2 regions of the Achromobacter sp. ISS7 genome follow, and region 1 is predicted to be linked to the other one. Evidence: predicted binding sites of a transcription regulator. Region 1 holds the regulator's gene; the other holds the start of a gene.
What was found. Region 1 encodes FliA, which starts transcription of late flagellar genes. Its sites were predicted from a motif close to CTAAAGTTTNNNNNNNNNNNGCCGNTA; they were not measured.
Positions count from the first base shown of each region.

Region 2: the regulator FliA is predicted to act here: its motif matches at 2,106-2,132, upstream of AC1HFW_RS28300 (FlxA-like family protein).

Region 1 covers NZ_JAWRZD010000001.1:1,196,145-1,203,830, forward strand. The annotation lists gene AC1HFW_RS05505 (methyltransferase regulatory domain-containing protein) at 1-532, opposite strand, end outside; gene AC1HFW_RS05510 (RNA polymerase sigma factor FliA) at 688-1,443, opposite strand; gene flhD (flagellar transcriptional regulator FlhD) at 1,874-2,197, shown strand; gene flhC (flagellar transcriptional regulator FlhC) at 2,229-2,810, shown strand; gene motA (flagellar motor stator protein MotA) at 2,928-3,797, shown strand; gene motB (flagellar motor protein MotB) at 3,809-4,798, shown strand; gene AC1HFW_RS05535 (response regulator) at 4,801-5,181, shown strand; gene cheA (chemotaxis protein CheA) at 5,211-7,337, shown strand; gene cheW (chemotaxis protein CheW) at 7,353-7,686, shown strand, end outside.
Region 2 covers NZ_JAWRZD010000001.1:6,217,047-6,224,732, reverse strand. The annotation lists gene AC1HFW_RS28310 (methyl-accepting chemotaxis protein) at 1-603, shown strand, start outside; gene AC1HFW_RS28305 (solute carrier family 23 protein) at 730-2,040, opposite strand; gene AC1HFW_RS28300 (FlxA-like family protein) at 2,173-2,604, shown strand; gene AC1HFW_RS28295 (ABC transporter substrate-binding protein) at 2,732-4,057, shown strand; gene AC1HFW_RS28290 (ABC transporter permease) at 4,145-5,854, shown strand; gene AC1HFW_RS28285 (ABC transporter ATP-binding protein) at 5,871-6,956, shown strand; gene AC1HFW_RS28280 (LysR family transcriptional regulator) at 6,981-7,686, shown strand, end outside.

The DNA of each region.
Region 1 (7,686 bases):
CGCCGAAGCTGTTCAGGATCATGGCGTCGCGGATGACGTCCGACGCCTTCCAGCCCGGATAGGTGTTGTAGCTGACGTAGGCCACGCCCTGCGGCGCGAGGTTCTCGCGGCAGATGCGGAAGATGGCGTCGCGCACTTCCGGGGGCACCCAGCTGAACACGCCGTGGCAGATGATGTAGTCGAAGACGCCGAAATCGGCGGTGATGTCCGTCAGGCTCATGGCCCGCAGGTCCAGATTGCGCGCGCCGGCCGCTTCCGCGGTCTGGCGGCCCGCGTCGATCTGCTGCGGCGACAGGTCGATGCCGACGACCTGGGCCTCGGGATAGGCCAGCGCGAACGGCAGCAGGTTGCCGCCGGCGGCGCAGCCCAGTTCCAGCACCCGCGCCTGTTCCAGCGCCGGCGCCTCGAGTTGGTAGAGGCGGGCGACCGCGCGCAGGTTGCCCGGCGACGTATAGGAGAACGGCAGCGAGATATACGGGGTTTCGTCGTAGGCGTCGGAAATGGCCTGCGTCAGGACGTCGGGTGCGCTCATGGCGAAATTCCAGGGATCGCGGTGCGCGGCCGGCGGCGGATCGCCGTGCGCACCTTATTGGTGTCAGCCTGCAAGGCTAACAAGGGCGCGCGCGGCGTAATGGGATGAATAACGTCCGATTTCCCTGGAATTCCGGCCGCAGTGCGCCGTCAGTCCTAGATTATCTGCGCGATCTGCCCCTCCTGGGGCAGGTGTTGCCAGGCCTGTTCGCGCAGCTTGGCGCGGATGCGCGCCGTCGCCTGCGAGCGCAGTTGGCAGACGCGGGCCTCGGTCACGTTCATGATCGCGCCGATTTCCTTCAGGTTCAGGCCCTGCTCGTAGCACAGCGACAACAGCAGTTTCTCGCGGTCGGGCAGGGTGTCGATGGCCAGGATCAGCGCCTGGCGGAAATCGCCGGCCAGCAGCGAGTCCAGCGGGTTGCCGCCGGCGGTGCCGTGATTCAGCGTGGCGGTCCAGTCGGTCTGGCCCGACGCCGCGTCGGGCTCGGTGGCGAAGTCTTCGTAGTGGACGATCTGCACGCCCTGGGCGTCGTGCAACAGCGTCTGATATTCAGCCAGCGGCATCTCCATCTGCTGCGCGATCTCGGCCTCGGAGGGCGCGCGCATCAGGCGTTGTTCGAGTTGCTGGATGGCCTGTTCGATCTTGCGGGCCTTGGCGCGCACGCTGCGCGGCAGCCAGTCCTGGCCCCGCAGCTCGTCGAGCATGGCGCCGCGGATGCGGGTCGTGGCGTAGGTCTCGAACTGGGCGTCGGCGGTTTCCTGGTAGCGGCGCACGGCGTCCAGGAGGCCGATCATGCCGGCTTGGATCAGGTCGTCGAGTTCGACGCTGGCCGGCAGCCGGGCGAGCAATTGCAGGGCCAGCTTCCGCACTAGCGGGGCATATTCGACCAAGCTGTCATCTGCGTGGGGCATTGCGGGAATGTCAGGCGGTGTCCATCGTGACGCATTGTCGGTTGTTGTCAATTTGCGACATTGTCGACAAACGCGCGGCTACGCTAAAGCTAGCAATATTTTGTGATCGGCAAGGTGTCATTGTCGGCAAAAGTCGGTATTTCATTCCTTAAAGCACGCAACGTTTTGAATGCTTATTTGCCAAATTGACGTACATTTGCCAGGACTTTCTATGTCAAGGTGTATCTAAAGTCTCAAGTTGCGCGATATCAACAAAGATTTGTCATATAAGTCATAGAAAATGACATGACCTGTGGTAAATTTTACTTAAATTGCGAACAAATGATACATTTCGCATTAAAACAGGATGCAGCGGATACTGTGCAACAAACGTTGCCATTGTCCTTGGTTATCAAGCCCCTTCGGTGGGATAGGGAATAGGGAGTCGGGCGTGCAACAAGTCGAAAATTCTTTGCTGGCAGATATCCGTGAAGTGAATCTGTCCTACCTTCTTCTCGCACAGCGCATGCTGCGCGATGACTATGCTGCATCGATGTTCCGCCTGGGTTTCAGCAACGAGGTTGCCGACATCCTGATGCGTCTTTCTCCGGCTCAGCTGGTGAAGCTGGCCAGCTCCAGTTCGCTCCTGTGCCGTTTCCGTTTCGACGACTACAGCCTGCTGTCCGCCCTGACCCACGATGTGCTGGGCGGCGCGCTGCAGCAAGCGCACGCGACGATCCTGCTGGCCAAGCAACCTGTTGAAGAACTGGCCTGACGGCCTGTCGATTTCCACTCGGACACGTGTAATGGCCACCAAGAGCGTTTCGCAGGAAGCGGATGACATCCTGCTAGCCAGCTCCATGATCACTCTGGGCGCGCGGCTGCAGGTGTTGGAGGCTGAAACCAGCCTCAGCCACGACCGCCTGGCACGTCTTTACCGCGAAATCCGCGGCTGCTCGCCACCGAAGGGCATGCTGCCGTTTTCGGTCGACTGGTTCATGACCTGGTTGCCGAATATCCATTCCTCGCTGTTCTACAACGTCTATTCGTTCCTGAATACGCGCACCAGCAGCAAGGGCATCCGCGCCATCATCGACGCGTACCGCCTCTATCTCGAGAACGCCGGCGTGGACAACGCCGAATCCGCCGAGCCCGTGCTGAGCTTCACCCGGGCCTGGATGCTGGTGCGGTTCTTCGACAGCGGCATGCTGCAGCTTTCCGCCTGCCGCCAGTGCGGCGGGCATTTCATCGCGCATGCGCATGATCCGCAGTCGGATTTCGTGTGCGCGATCTGCCGTCCGCCACCCCGGGCCGGCAAGACCCGCGCCGCCGCCAAGGCGCGCGCGGGCAGCCGTCCCGCGCCAGCCGTAGACGCCGCCCGCTCCTGAGCGGCGCGTCCAAATACATCAAAAGCCCTGGAAAACTCCCCGTAACCCGCCTTTTTGGGTCGGGGGGAACAGGGGATCATTGACGCCGGTTTTAGACTTCGTTGGCAGGGGCCTGATGTGTTGATTGTTATCGGTTTTCTAGTGGTGATCGTGTCGGTCATCGGCAGCTTCGTAGCGCTGGGCGGCCACATGGGCGCGCTTTACCAGCCGTTCGAATTGACGTTGATCTTCGGCGCGGCCTTCGGCGCGTTCCTGGCCGGCAACAGCAAGAAGTCGCTGATGCTGGTCAAGAAGGCACTGCCCGACACGCTGAAAAGCTCGCGCTACGGCAAGGACGTCTACATGGAGCTCATGGCGCTCCTGTACGTGCTGCTGAACAAGGCGCGCCGCGAAGGCCTGATGGCCATCGAATCGCACATCGAGGATCCGGCCTCCAGCCCGATCTTCAGCGAGTATCCGCGCATCGCCAAAGACGAGAAGCTCATGGAGTTCATCACGGACTACCTGCGCATCATGATCAGCGGCAACATGAGCTCGTTCGAGATCGAAACGCTCATGGACGAGGAAATCGAGACCTACCGCCACGAGCGCGAAGTGCCCGCGAGCATGATCCGGCAGATGGCCGACGGCCTGCCGGCGTTCGGTATCGTGGCCGCGGTGCTGGGCGTGATCAAGGCGCTGGCCGCCGTCGACCAGCCGCCCGCCATTCTCGGCGACCTGATCTCCAAGGCCATGGTCGGCACCTTCCTGGGCATTCTGCTGGCCTACGGCTTCGTCGGCCCGCTGGCCTCGCGCATCGAGCGCCGCACGGACGAGGCCATGAAGGTGCTGGAATGTATCAAGACCACGCTGCTGGCCAGCATGAACGGCTACCCGCCGCAGCTGGCGGTGGAATTCGGCCGCAAGGTGCTGTATTCGTCGGTGCGTCCGACTTTCGGTGAGCTGGAAGAGCACGTCCGGCAGACCAAGTCCACCGCCAAGGCCTGACGGAGCGGGCCATGAGCACGGTAAACAACCACCGTGTGGTGATCCGCCGCAAGAAGGTCCACGGCGGCGGACACCACGGCGGCAGCTGGAAGATCGCCTACGCCGACTTCATCACGGCGATGATGGCGTTCTTCCTGGTGATGTGGCTGATCAGCATCGTGCCGCGCGAGGAACTCAAGGGCATCGCCGAATACTTCCGCATGCCCCTGCGCGTGGCGCTGACCGGCGGTCCCAGCAGTTCGGCCGAGACCAGCGCGGTCCCCGGCGGCGGCCGCGACCCCCTGCGCAGCGACGGCGACGAGCGCCGCGCCCAGGGCAACCGGGTCGAGGCCCAGCCCATGGGCGACGCCGAGCGGCGCGACCAGCATCGCCTGGAAAACCTCAAGAAGCGGCTGGAAAACGTCATCGAGAACAGCCCGGTGCTCAAGAGCTTCCGGCCCCAATTGCTGATCGACCTGACCACCGAAGGCCTGCGGATCCAGATCATCGACAACCAGAACCGCCCCATGTTCGCCACCGGCCGCGCCGAAGTGCAGCCGTACATGCGCGACATCCTGCGTGAATTGGGGCCGGTGCTGAACGAGCTGCCCAACAAGGTCAGCATCTCGGGCCACACCGACGCGTCGCAGTACGCCCGCGGCGAGCGTGCCTACAGCAACTGGGAACTCTCGGCCGATCGTGCCAACGCCTCGCGCCAGGAACTGGTGGCCGGCGGCATGAACGAAAGCAAGGTCATGCGCATCCAGGGCCTGTCCTCGAGCATGAGCCTCGTTAAAGATGATCCATATGCGGCCGTTAATAGACGTATCAGCCTAGTGGTGCTCAACCAGAGCACCCAGCGGCGCATCGAAAACGAGAACGCCGCGGCAGCGGACGTCAGCGCCAAGGATGCCCGCGAGGTTGGATCGGCCGTGGAGGCGGTGAACACCGCCACCCAGGCCACGACGGCAACCAAGCAAGGCGACGCGGCGGCAACGCCGCCCGCCGAAGGGGCTCGATAGCAATGGCGGCAACGATTCTGGTGGCGGACGATTCGGCGACGATGAGAATGATCGTCCAGGCGACGCTGACGGGCGCGGGATGGAAGGTATTGACGGCCGGAAACGGCCAGGAAGCGCTGGAGGTGGCCAAAAGCCATCCGGTGGACCTGGTGGTGAGCGACTGGAACATGCCCGTGATGGGCGGCCTGCAATTGATCCAGGGCCTGCGCGAACAGGAACAGTACCTGGACGTGCCGGTGCTGGTGCTGACCACCGAAGACGACGTGGATAGCAAGATGGCGGCTCGGGATCTGGGCGTGTGCGGCTGGCTGTCCAAGCCGGTCGATCCCGATGTGCTGGTGGAATTGGCGTCCGAATTGCTCGACGAGCAATCCGGCGCGTAGGCAAGTTCATTTATGAAGGCGTACGGGTCATGAGTTCTGGTTTGGACCTCAGTCAGTTTTACGAGACCTTTTTCGACGAGGCGGACGAACTGCTCGCGCAAATGGAGCAGTTGCTGCTCGAGCTCGACGTCGGCGCGCCCGACATCGAGCAGCTCAATGCCATTTTCCGCGCGGCCCACTCGATCAAGGGCGGCGCGGCGACGTTCGGCTGTTTCAACCAGCTGGCGGGCACCACCCACCTGCTTGAAAACCTTCTGGACGCGATCCGTCGCGGCGAAATGGCGCTGCGTACGGACATGATTGATATTTTCTTGGAAACGAAAGACGTGCTCAAAAGCCAACTGGATGCCTACCGGGCCTCCGAAGAGCCCGATGAAGCCGTGTTTGAGCGCATCTGCGCGGTGTTGAGGCAGCTCGCCCTGGAGCACCAGGATCCCGCGGCCGCCGCGGCGCCGGCCCCGGCCGCTGCGCCCGCACCGGCACCCGCGCCGGTCGCCCCGCCGCCGGTGCAGGCCGCGCCCGAGCCCGCGCCCGTGGTCGAAGCGGCGCCCGCCGCCGATGCCGCCGGCCTGCCGCTGCGCGTGCGCATCACCAAGGTGTCGGACAAGGACGCCGAGTCGCTGCTCGAAGAAATGGGCAACCTCGGCCAGGTCAAGGCCAGCGAGCGCGCCAACGGCGTGCTGACCGTCTGGGTCGACAGCACCTGCACCCCGGACGACATCGAGGCCGTCTGCTGCTTCATCGTCGACGCCGACCAGCTGAACATCGCCCGTGAGGCGCCGCCGGCCGCCGCGGCGGAAGCCGCGCCCGCGCCCGTCGTGGCCGCGGCCCCCGCCGCAGCCCCCGAAGCCGCGCCGGCGCCCGCCGCCGCGCCCGCGGTGGCCGAGTCCGCCGCCGCCGCCGAAGCCATCTCGCAGGCCGCGCGCACCAGCCGCGCCGCCGCGCCGGCCCACGTCGACAAGGAATCCACCTCGATCCGCGTCGGCGTGGAAAAGGTCGACCAGGTCATCAACCTGGTGGGCGAACTGGTCATCACCCAGGCCATGCTGGCGCAGACCGCGTCGACGCTGGATCCGGTGCTGCACGACCGCCTGCTCAACGGCATGGAGCAGCTCGAGCGCAACGCGCGCGACCTGCAGGAAGCCGTCATGTCGATCCGCATGATGCCGATGGACTACGTCTTCAGCCGCTTCCCGCGCCTGGTGCGCGACATCGCCGGCAAGATGGGCAAGCAGATCGAACTGCAGACCTACGGCCGCGCCACCGAACTCGACAAGAGCCTGATCGAACGCATCATCGACCCGCTGACGCACCTGGTGCGCAACAGCCTGGACCACGGCATCGAGACGCCCGAGAAGCGCGTCGCCGCCGGCAAGGATCCGGTCGGCCAGCTGGTGCTGTCGGCCCAGCACAACGGCGGCAACATCGTGATCGAGGTGAGCGACGACGGCGCTGGCCTGAACCGCGAGAAGATCCTCAAGAAGGCCATGGCCCAGGGCCTGCCGGTCAACGAGAACTCGCCGGACGACGAAATCTGGCAGCTGATCTTCGCGCCGGGCTTCTCCACGGCCGAGAAGGTCACCGACATTTCCGGCCGCGGCGTCGGCATGGACGTGGTGCGCCGGAACATCCAGGACATGGGCGGCCACGTGCAACTGTCGTGCGAGCCGGGCAACGGCACCACCACGCGCATCGTGCTGCCGCTGACGCTGGCGATCCTGGACGGCATGTCGGTGCGGGTGGGCGAGGAAACCTTCATCCTGCCGCTGAACCACGTGACCGAATCGCTGCAGCCGACCAACGACCAGATCTACTCCGTGGCCGGCAACGAGCGCGTCATGCACGTGCGTGGCGAATACCTGCCGCTGGTCGAAATGCACCGCGTGTTCTCGGTTGGCGAGGCCCAGACCGACCCGACCCAGGCCATCGCCGTCATCATGCAGGCCGAAGACCGCCGCTTCGCGTTGCTGGTGGATCACCTGATCGGCCAGCACCAGGTGGTGGTGAAGAACCTCGAGTCGAATTACCGCAAGGTCCCCGGCATCTCCGCCGCCACCATCCTGGGCGATGGCAGCGTGGCGCTGATCGTCGACGTATTTGCGCTTGCGCGCGCCAACCGTGAGCGTTGGTCGCAGCCCGAAGCCATTCTGAATTGATGGAGAAATAGCCCCATGGCAGCCAAACCGCAAGCGCAAGCCGCGCGCAATGAAGATGTCGGCAACGAGTTCCTGGTGTTCACGCTGGGCGAGGAAGAGTACGGCATCGACATCCTGAAGGTGCAGGAGATCCGCGGCTACGACGCCGACACGGTGACCCGTATCGCCAATGTTCCGCCGTTCATCAAGGGCGTGACCAACCTGCGCGGCATCATCGTGCCGATCGTCGACCTGCGCATCAAGTTCAACCTGGGCAGCGTCGAATACAACGAGCAGACCGTCGTCATCATCCTGAACCTCGATCGCCGCGTGGTCGGCATCGTCGTCGACGGCGTGTCGGACGTGCTGA
Region 2 (7,686 bases), 5.0 Mb from region 1:
ACGGTCGGCCAGGTGGTGGCCACCATGCAGGGCATTTCCGAGAGTTCGCGGCGCATCGCCGATATCGTCTCGGTGATCGACGGCATCGCCTTCCAGACCAATATCCTGGCGCTGAATGCCGCCGTGGAGGCGGCCCGCGCCGGCGAACAGGGCAAGGGCTTCGCCGTGGTGGCGGGCGAGGTGCGCACCCTGGCGCAGCGCGCCGCCCAGGCGGCCAAGGAGATCAAGGCCCTGATCGAAACCTCGGTCGAGACCGTCGCGGCCGGCTCGTCCCAGGTGTCGGCGGCCGGGCAGACCATGGAGGAAATCGTGATCTCGGTGCAGCGGGTGGCCGACATCATGGGCGAGATCTCGGCGGCCTCGGCCCAGCAGGCCGGCGGCATCGACCAGGTCAGCCTGGCGGTCTCGCAGATGGACGAGGTGACGCAGCAGAACGCCGCGCTGGTGGAAGAGGCCTCGGCCGCCGCCTCGGCCATGGAGGACCAGGCGCGGCGCCTGGCGGAAGCGACCTCGGTCTTCAAGACCCAGTCGGGCCAGGTGATCGAGGTGGCGCCAGTGCAGGTCGGCGGCAGGACGCCGGCCTCGCGGCTGTCGCGCTCCTGAGGCGAGCGGACCGGCCGCGGCCGGTCCCGCTCATGCCCCTGAAGGAAGCCGGCCGGGCGCGACGCCCGGCCAGTTCGCGGGACCGGCGCAAAAGCAAGCCATGGCTGCCCCTTGCGCCGCCCCGCCCTACTTCTTGCGGCGCAGCAGCGCGTACAGGATGATCGCGCCGAAGGTCGCGGTACCGATGCCGCCCAGCGTGAAGTTGCCCAGCTTGACGGTGAAGTCACCCGCGCCCAGCACCAGCGTGACCGCGGCCACGATCAGGTTGCGGTTGTCGCTGAAGTCGACCTGGTTCACCACCCAGATGCGGGCCCCGGCGATGGCGATCAGGCCGAACACCACCACCGACATGCCGCCCAGCACGGGCCCGGGAATGGTCTGGATCAAGGCGCCGAACTTGGGCGAGAACCCCAGCACAATGGCGATCAGCGCGGCGATGACGAACACCAGCGTCGAATAGATGCGGGTCACCGCCATCACGCCGATGTTCTCGGCGTAGGTGGTGACGCCGGTGCCGCCGACGGCGCCCGAGACCATCGTCGCCACGCCGTCGCCGACGAAGGCGCGGCCCAGGTAGCGGTCCAGGTCCTGGCCGGTCATGGCGCTGACGGCCTTGACGTGGCCCAGGTTCTCGGCGACCAGGATGATGGCCACCGGCACGATCAGGCCCATGGCCTCGGCCTTGAAGACCGGCGCGGCGAAGTGCGGCAGGCCGAACCAGGCGGCGGCCGACACGGCCGAGAAGTCGATCGGCTTGCCCAGGTTCAGGCCGTTGGCGCAGATGGCGTAGACCACGCAGGCCAGGATCAGGCCGACCAGGATCAGCAGGCGCTGCACCATGCCCTTGGTATAGACGGCGATGCCGCCCACGCACAGGATGGTGACGATGGCCATGGCGCTGTCGAAGCCCGAGGCGCCCATGGCGCCCTTGGCGGCGATCGGCGCCAGGTTCAGGCCGATCACCGCGACCACCGCGCCGGTCACCACCGGCGGCATCAGGGTGTCGATCCAGTTGGCGCCGCCGCCGGCGCGGCCATTGGCGATCCAGACCAGGACGCCGATCAGCGTATACGCCAGGCCGCAGGCGATGATGGCGCCCAGCGCCACGCCGATGTTGGCGTTGGCGCCGCCGCCGGCATAGCCCGTGACGGCGATGACGCCGCCGATGAAGGCGAAACTGGAGCCCAGGTAGCTGGGCACGCGGCCGCCGACGAACAGGAAGAAGATCAGCGTGCCGATGCCCGACATCAGAATGGCGACGTTGGGATCGAAACCCATCAGCAGCGGCGCCAGCACGGTGGAGCCGAACATCGCCACCACGTGCTGGGCGCCCATGGCCACGTTCTTGGGCCAGGACAGCCGTTCGTCGGGGGCGATGATGACGCCGGGCTGGGCGTCGTCCGCCAGGCGCCAGCGCGGAAAATAGGAATTGGACATGGAATCCCCGGGAGTGATTGGTGTGAGCGGGCGCCAGTGTAAAGGGGGCCGGGAACGGGCGGCAACTTAAGTTCCCCGCCGGAATGCCGTATTAGTGGAAACCCCAGTCAATCCTCTCCCCCGGAGACCTTCATGGCCATCGATTCCATCAGCGGGACCTCGCGCATCGGCAGCATGGCCGACCTGTGGGCACAGAAGATCCAGGCCAACAAGGAGGCCAAGGACGCCAAGGCCGGCGATCCAGGCGTCACGGTCACGCCCGACGGCAAGATCCGCGTCAACAGCGCCGGCGCCAAGAAGGTGGGCCAGGCCGAGGAAACCGAATCGTCCGAAAACGACGACTATTACACCCAGGTGATCAAGGAGCTGCAACGCCAGCTCAAGCGCGTCATGGAGCAGATCGCACGCGTGCGCGACAGCAATGCGTCGGCGGAACAGAAAGCCACCCAGCTGCAGGCGTTGAACGGACAGGCGCAGCAGATCATGGGCCAGATCCAGAAGGTGATGACCGAGAAGGTCAAGGCGATGGCCAAGGCCAACGGCGGCGTCTCGGCCACGGCCTAGCTTCCTTCCCGCGGGTTCTCCCGAATGCCCGCCGGGCTGATGGCGCGCATCAAAATTTGTGATTGGACTGGCGGCGCATGCAGCCGCTAAGGTCTCCGGACAAATCGAAAAACCACGGAGACAAACCATGCATGCAATGCGCACAGCCCTTGCAGGGGCGCTGCTGGCCGCCTGCGCCGCCCCCGCCCTGGCGGGCACCGTCACGGTGATCACGTCGTTCCCCAAAGATTTGACCCAGGCCTACAAGACCGCGTTCGAGAAGGCCAACCCCGGCATCACGCTGGAAATCCTCAACAAGAACACCGTGTCCGGCATCGCCTACGTGCGCGAGACGCCGGCCGGCCAGCGTCCGGAAGTGTTCTGGGCCAGCGCGCCGGACGCCTTCGAGGTGCTGGGCCGCGACAAGCTGCTGGCCAAGTCGTCGGATGTGGCCAACAAGGACGTGCCGGACAAGATCGGCAACTACCCCATCAACGACCCGGGCGGCATGTACCTGGGCCAGGCGCTGGCCGGCTACGGCATCGTCTACAACACGCGCTACATCGCGGCGCACAAGATTCCCGCGCCGGTCGAATGGAAGGACCTGCTGGCGCCGCACTGGTTCGGCCACGTCGGCATCACCTCGCCGTCGCGCTCGGGGACCATGCACCTGACGGTCGAGACCATCCTGCAGGGCGAAGGCTGGGACGACGGCTGGAACACGCTGCTGCGCATGTCGGGCAACAGCAGCGCCGTGACCGAGCGCTCGTTCGGCGTGCCGGACGGCGTCAACAACGGCCAGTTCGGCGCGGGGCCGGTGATCGACTTCTTCGGCCTGTCGAGCAAGTATTCGAAGTTCCCGGTGGAGTTCGTCTATCCCTCCGAGACCGCCATCGTGCCGGCCAACATCGCGCTGATCGACGGCGCCAAGAATACCGAGGAAGGCAAGAAGTTCATCGCCTTCACGCTCAGCCAGGCGGGCCAGGAGCTGCTGCTGGAGCCGAAGATCTCGCGCCTGCCGGTGCTGCCGTATTCGGCGCTGGCCGGCAAGGTGCCGCAGGGCTATCCCGACCCGGCCGAGATCGCGCGTCGCAGCAAGGTGCAGTTCAACGCCGACCTGTCGCAGACGCGCTACTACGTGGTGCAGTCGCTGTACGACCAGACCGTCACGTTCCGCCTGAAGGAATTGCAGGCGGCAACCAAGGCGATCTACGACGCCGAGGCCAAGCTCGGCGACAAGGGCAAGAGCGGCAAGCCGGCCGAACTGCTGGCGCAGGCCCGCAAGCTGGCCTGGGCGCCGCTGGTCGACGGCAAGCAGGCCGCCGACCCCGAGTTCCTGAAGATCTTCAGCGGCAACAAGAAGGACGCCGCGGTCAACCAGCAGATCACCAAGCTGGAAGGCGAATGGAACGGCACGGCCAAGAGCAATTATGAGCAGGCCGTGAAGCTGGCGCGGGAAGCCGCGGCGCTGTAGGCCCGGCTCGCGCCGGACGGGGGGCTCGCCCCGTCCGGCCGCCGCCCCGCCGCGGGCGGCCTGTCTTGAACCATTACGGGAATCTCGATGAATCTTCCGGGCCATTCACGCCTGCCCGCCGGCCCCGTGCTGGCCGCGCTCCTGGTGCTGGGTTTCCTGGCGCTGTTCCTGGCCGTGCCGGTGGGCACGGTGTTCTACAGCGCCTTCGTCAACGCCGACGGCGGCTTCACCATCGGCCACTTCGGCGCGTTCTTCAACCAGCCGCTGATGCTGGAGGCGTTCTTCAACAGCCTCTACGTGGCGGGCTGGTCGGCGCTGCTGGCCTCGCTGATCGCGGTGCCGCTGGCGTACTTCACGGTGCGCTTCGACTTTCGCGGCGCGCTCATCATCCAGACGCTGGGCGTGCTGCCGCTCATCATGCCGCCCTTCGTCGGCGCGGTGGCGATGCAGCTGATCTTCGGCCGCTCGGGCAGCGTCAACCTGCTGCTGAACGACTGGTTCGGCTTCACCATTCCATTCATGGAAGGGCTGAACGGCGTCATCTTCGTCGAGGCGCTGCACTACTTCCCGTTCATCCTGATGAACCTGGTGGTGGCCTTGCGCAATATCGACGGCGCCATGGAAGAAGCCGCCTTCAACCTGGGCGCGCGCGGCTTCCGGCTGTTCCGCCGGGTGATCTTCCCGCTGGCGCTGCCGGGCTACGTGGCCGGCACCTCGCTGGTGTTCGTCAAGGTGTTCGACGACCTCGGCACGCCGCTGGTGCTGGGCACCACCAACATGCTGGCGCCGCAGGCCTATCTGCGCATCACGCAGGTGGGGCTGGAGGATCCGCTGGGCTACGTCATCAGCGTCATCATGATCGCCTTCTCGATCCTGGCGCTATGGCTGTCGGCGCGGGTGCTCAAGGGACGCGACTATTCCACGCTGCAGAAAGGCGGCAACTCGATCCAGAAGCGCAAGCTGCGCCCCGCCGAAAGCGTGCTGGCGTATGGCTGGATCGCCCTGGTTCTGCTGCTGGTGCTGTCGCCGCACATAGGCGTGCTGCTGCTGTCGCTGGCGAGCGTCTGGAGCTTCGCGCCGCTGCCCGACGGGTATACGCTGGCGCACTACAGCGCGGTGTTCAGCGAGTCGCAGGGCATGATCGCCAACACACTGCTCTACTGCGGCCTGGCGGCGGGCGTGGACGTGATCCTGGGCACCGCCATCGCCTACCTGATGCTGCGCACCCGACTGCCGGCGCGCCAGTGGCTGGACTTCCTGGCCTCGGCGGCGCTGGCGATCCCGGGCATCGTGCTGGCGATCGGGCTGCTGCGCACCTTCCGCGGCGTGGAGATCCCGGGCACCGGCACGCTGCTGACCTCGTCGTGGATCATCATCATGATCGCGTACTCGGTGCGGCGGCTGCCCTACGCGCTGCGTTCGTGCGTGGCCGCGTTGCAGCAGATCAACGTATCGCTCGAGGAAGCGGCGCAATCGCTGGGCGCGACGCGGATGCGCACCATCCGGCGCGTGGTGGTGCCGCTGATGGCCGGCGGCATGCTGGCCGGCTTCGTGACCAGCTTCGTGACCGCGGCCGTGGAGCTGTCGGCCACCATCATGCTGGTCACCAAGGACAGCCAGGCGCCGATGAGCTATGGCATCTATCTGTACATGCAGAGCGCGGCGGGCCGCGGCCCGGGCGCCGCGTTGGGCGTGCTGGCGGTGGCCGCGGTCGCCATCGGCACGTATGTCTCGCACTTGCTGGTCGAGCGGGCCCAGTCGCGCCAGCGGCCGGCGCGCCACGACGAGACGGCCTGAACCAAGGGGAATCGACATGAAGAAAGTCAGCGTTGAATGCCGCAACATCCGGCTGTCGTACGGCAAGACGGAAGTGCTCAAGGACGTCAACATCAGCATCGAACCGGGTGAGTTCTTCGCCCTGCTGGGGCCGTCCGGCTCGGGCAAGTCCACCCTGCTGCGCCTGATCGCGGGCTTCAACCGGCAGGACGCCGGGCAGTTGCTGGTGGACGGCAAGGACATCAGCGCCATCCCGCCGTGGAACCGCAACATCGGCATGGTGTTCCAGAACTACGCGCTGTGGCCGCACATGACGGTGTGGGACAACGTCGCGTTCGGGCTGGTCGAACGCAAGCTGCCGCGCGAGCAGATCCGCGCCAAGGTCGAGGCCGCGCTGGAACTGGTGGGACTGTCGCAATACGCCCGCCGCCGCCCCAACCAGCTGTCCGGCGGCCAGCAGCAGCGCGTGGCGCTGGCGCGCACCATCGTGATCGAGCCGCAGGTGCTGCTGCTGGACGAGCCGCTGTCCAACCTGGACAAGAAGCTGCGCGTGCAGATGCGCCAGGACCTGCTGAGCCTGCAGCGGCGGCTCGGCATCACCACCATCTTCGTCACCCACGACCAGGAAGAGGCCATGACCACCGCCGATCGCATGGCGGTGCTGGACCACGGCGTGGTGCAGCAGATCGGCGCGCCCAGCACGCTGTTCGATTACCCGGTGAACCGCTTCGTGGCCAATTTCGTCGGCACCATGAACGTGCTGGAGGGCGAGGTGCGCGAGCGCACCAGCGGCAGCGTGGTGCTGGCGGTGGAAGGCGTGGGCGACCTGCACCTGCCGTTGGCCGCCGAAGCCCCGGCGGCGCAGCGCCTGGCGGCCAGTTTCCGGCCGCACACGGTGCAGATCGAGATGGCCGACGGGCTGGGCGACGCGCGCTACGTGTGGCTGCCGGGCGTGGTGGAAAGCAGCGAGTTCCTGGGCGAATTCACCCGCTACCAGGTGCAGATCGGCGAACAGCGCCTGACGGCCGACCAGTCGCACCTGGCGGGGCTGTCGCCCTTCCCGGTGGGCGCGCCGGTGTCGATCGGGCTGGAGCCGACCCAGGTGCGGCTGCTTGCCGCCTGAGCCCGCTTCCCCTACAAAGGCGGCATGAAAATCTATCAGATCCGCGCCTTCGTCACGGTCGCCCGCCTGGGCAACCTGACGCGGGCCGCCGAAGCGCTGTCGCTGACCCAGCCCGCTGTCACCGCGCAGATCAAGGCGCTCGAACAGAGCCTGGGGGTGGCCCTGTTCGACCGCAGCGGCGGACGGCTGGCGCTGGCCAAGGCCGGCGAGATGCTGTTGCCCACCGCCGAATCGCTGCTGGTGCTGGGCGCGCAATTCAAGTCCGAGGCGCAGCAGCTGCAGGGCAGCCTGCAGGGCGTGGTGGAGCTGGGCCTGCCCAGCGAAAAACCCGACTTCCTGCGGCTGGGCGAGCTGGCCGCGGCCATCACGCAGCGGCTGCCGCTGATCGAATTGAAGACGCAGATCCAGCCCACCGTGGTGCTGGCCGAGCAGGTCAGCACCGGCCGGTTGCCGGCGGCGCTGACCATCGCCGCGCATCCGCCGCGCGGCGTGCTGTGGCTGCCGCTGCGCAGCGTGCGCTACCGCATCGCGTTGCCGACCGAACACGCCACGGTGCTCAAGCGCGGCGGCTGGCGCGAGGTGGCTCAATTGCCGTGGCTGGACGGACCGGCCGGCAGCCACACCCACCTGCTGCTTCGCGACATGTTCGAGCGCCACGGGCTGTCGCCGCGCATCGCCATGCAGAACGACGACCAGGCCAACCTGGAGGCGCTGGTGCGGGCGGGCGCCG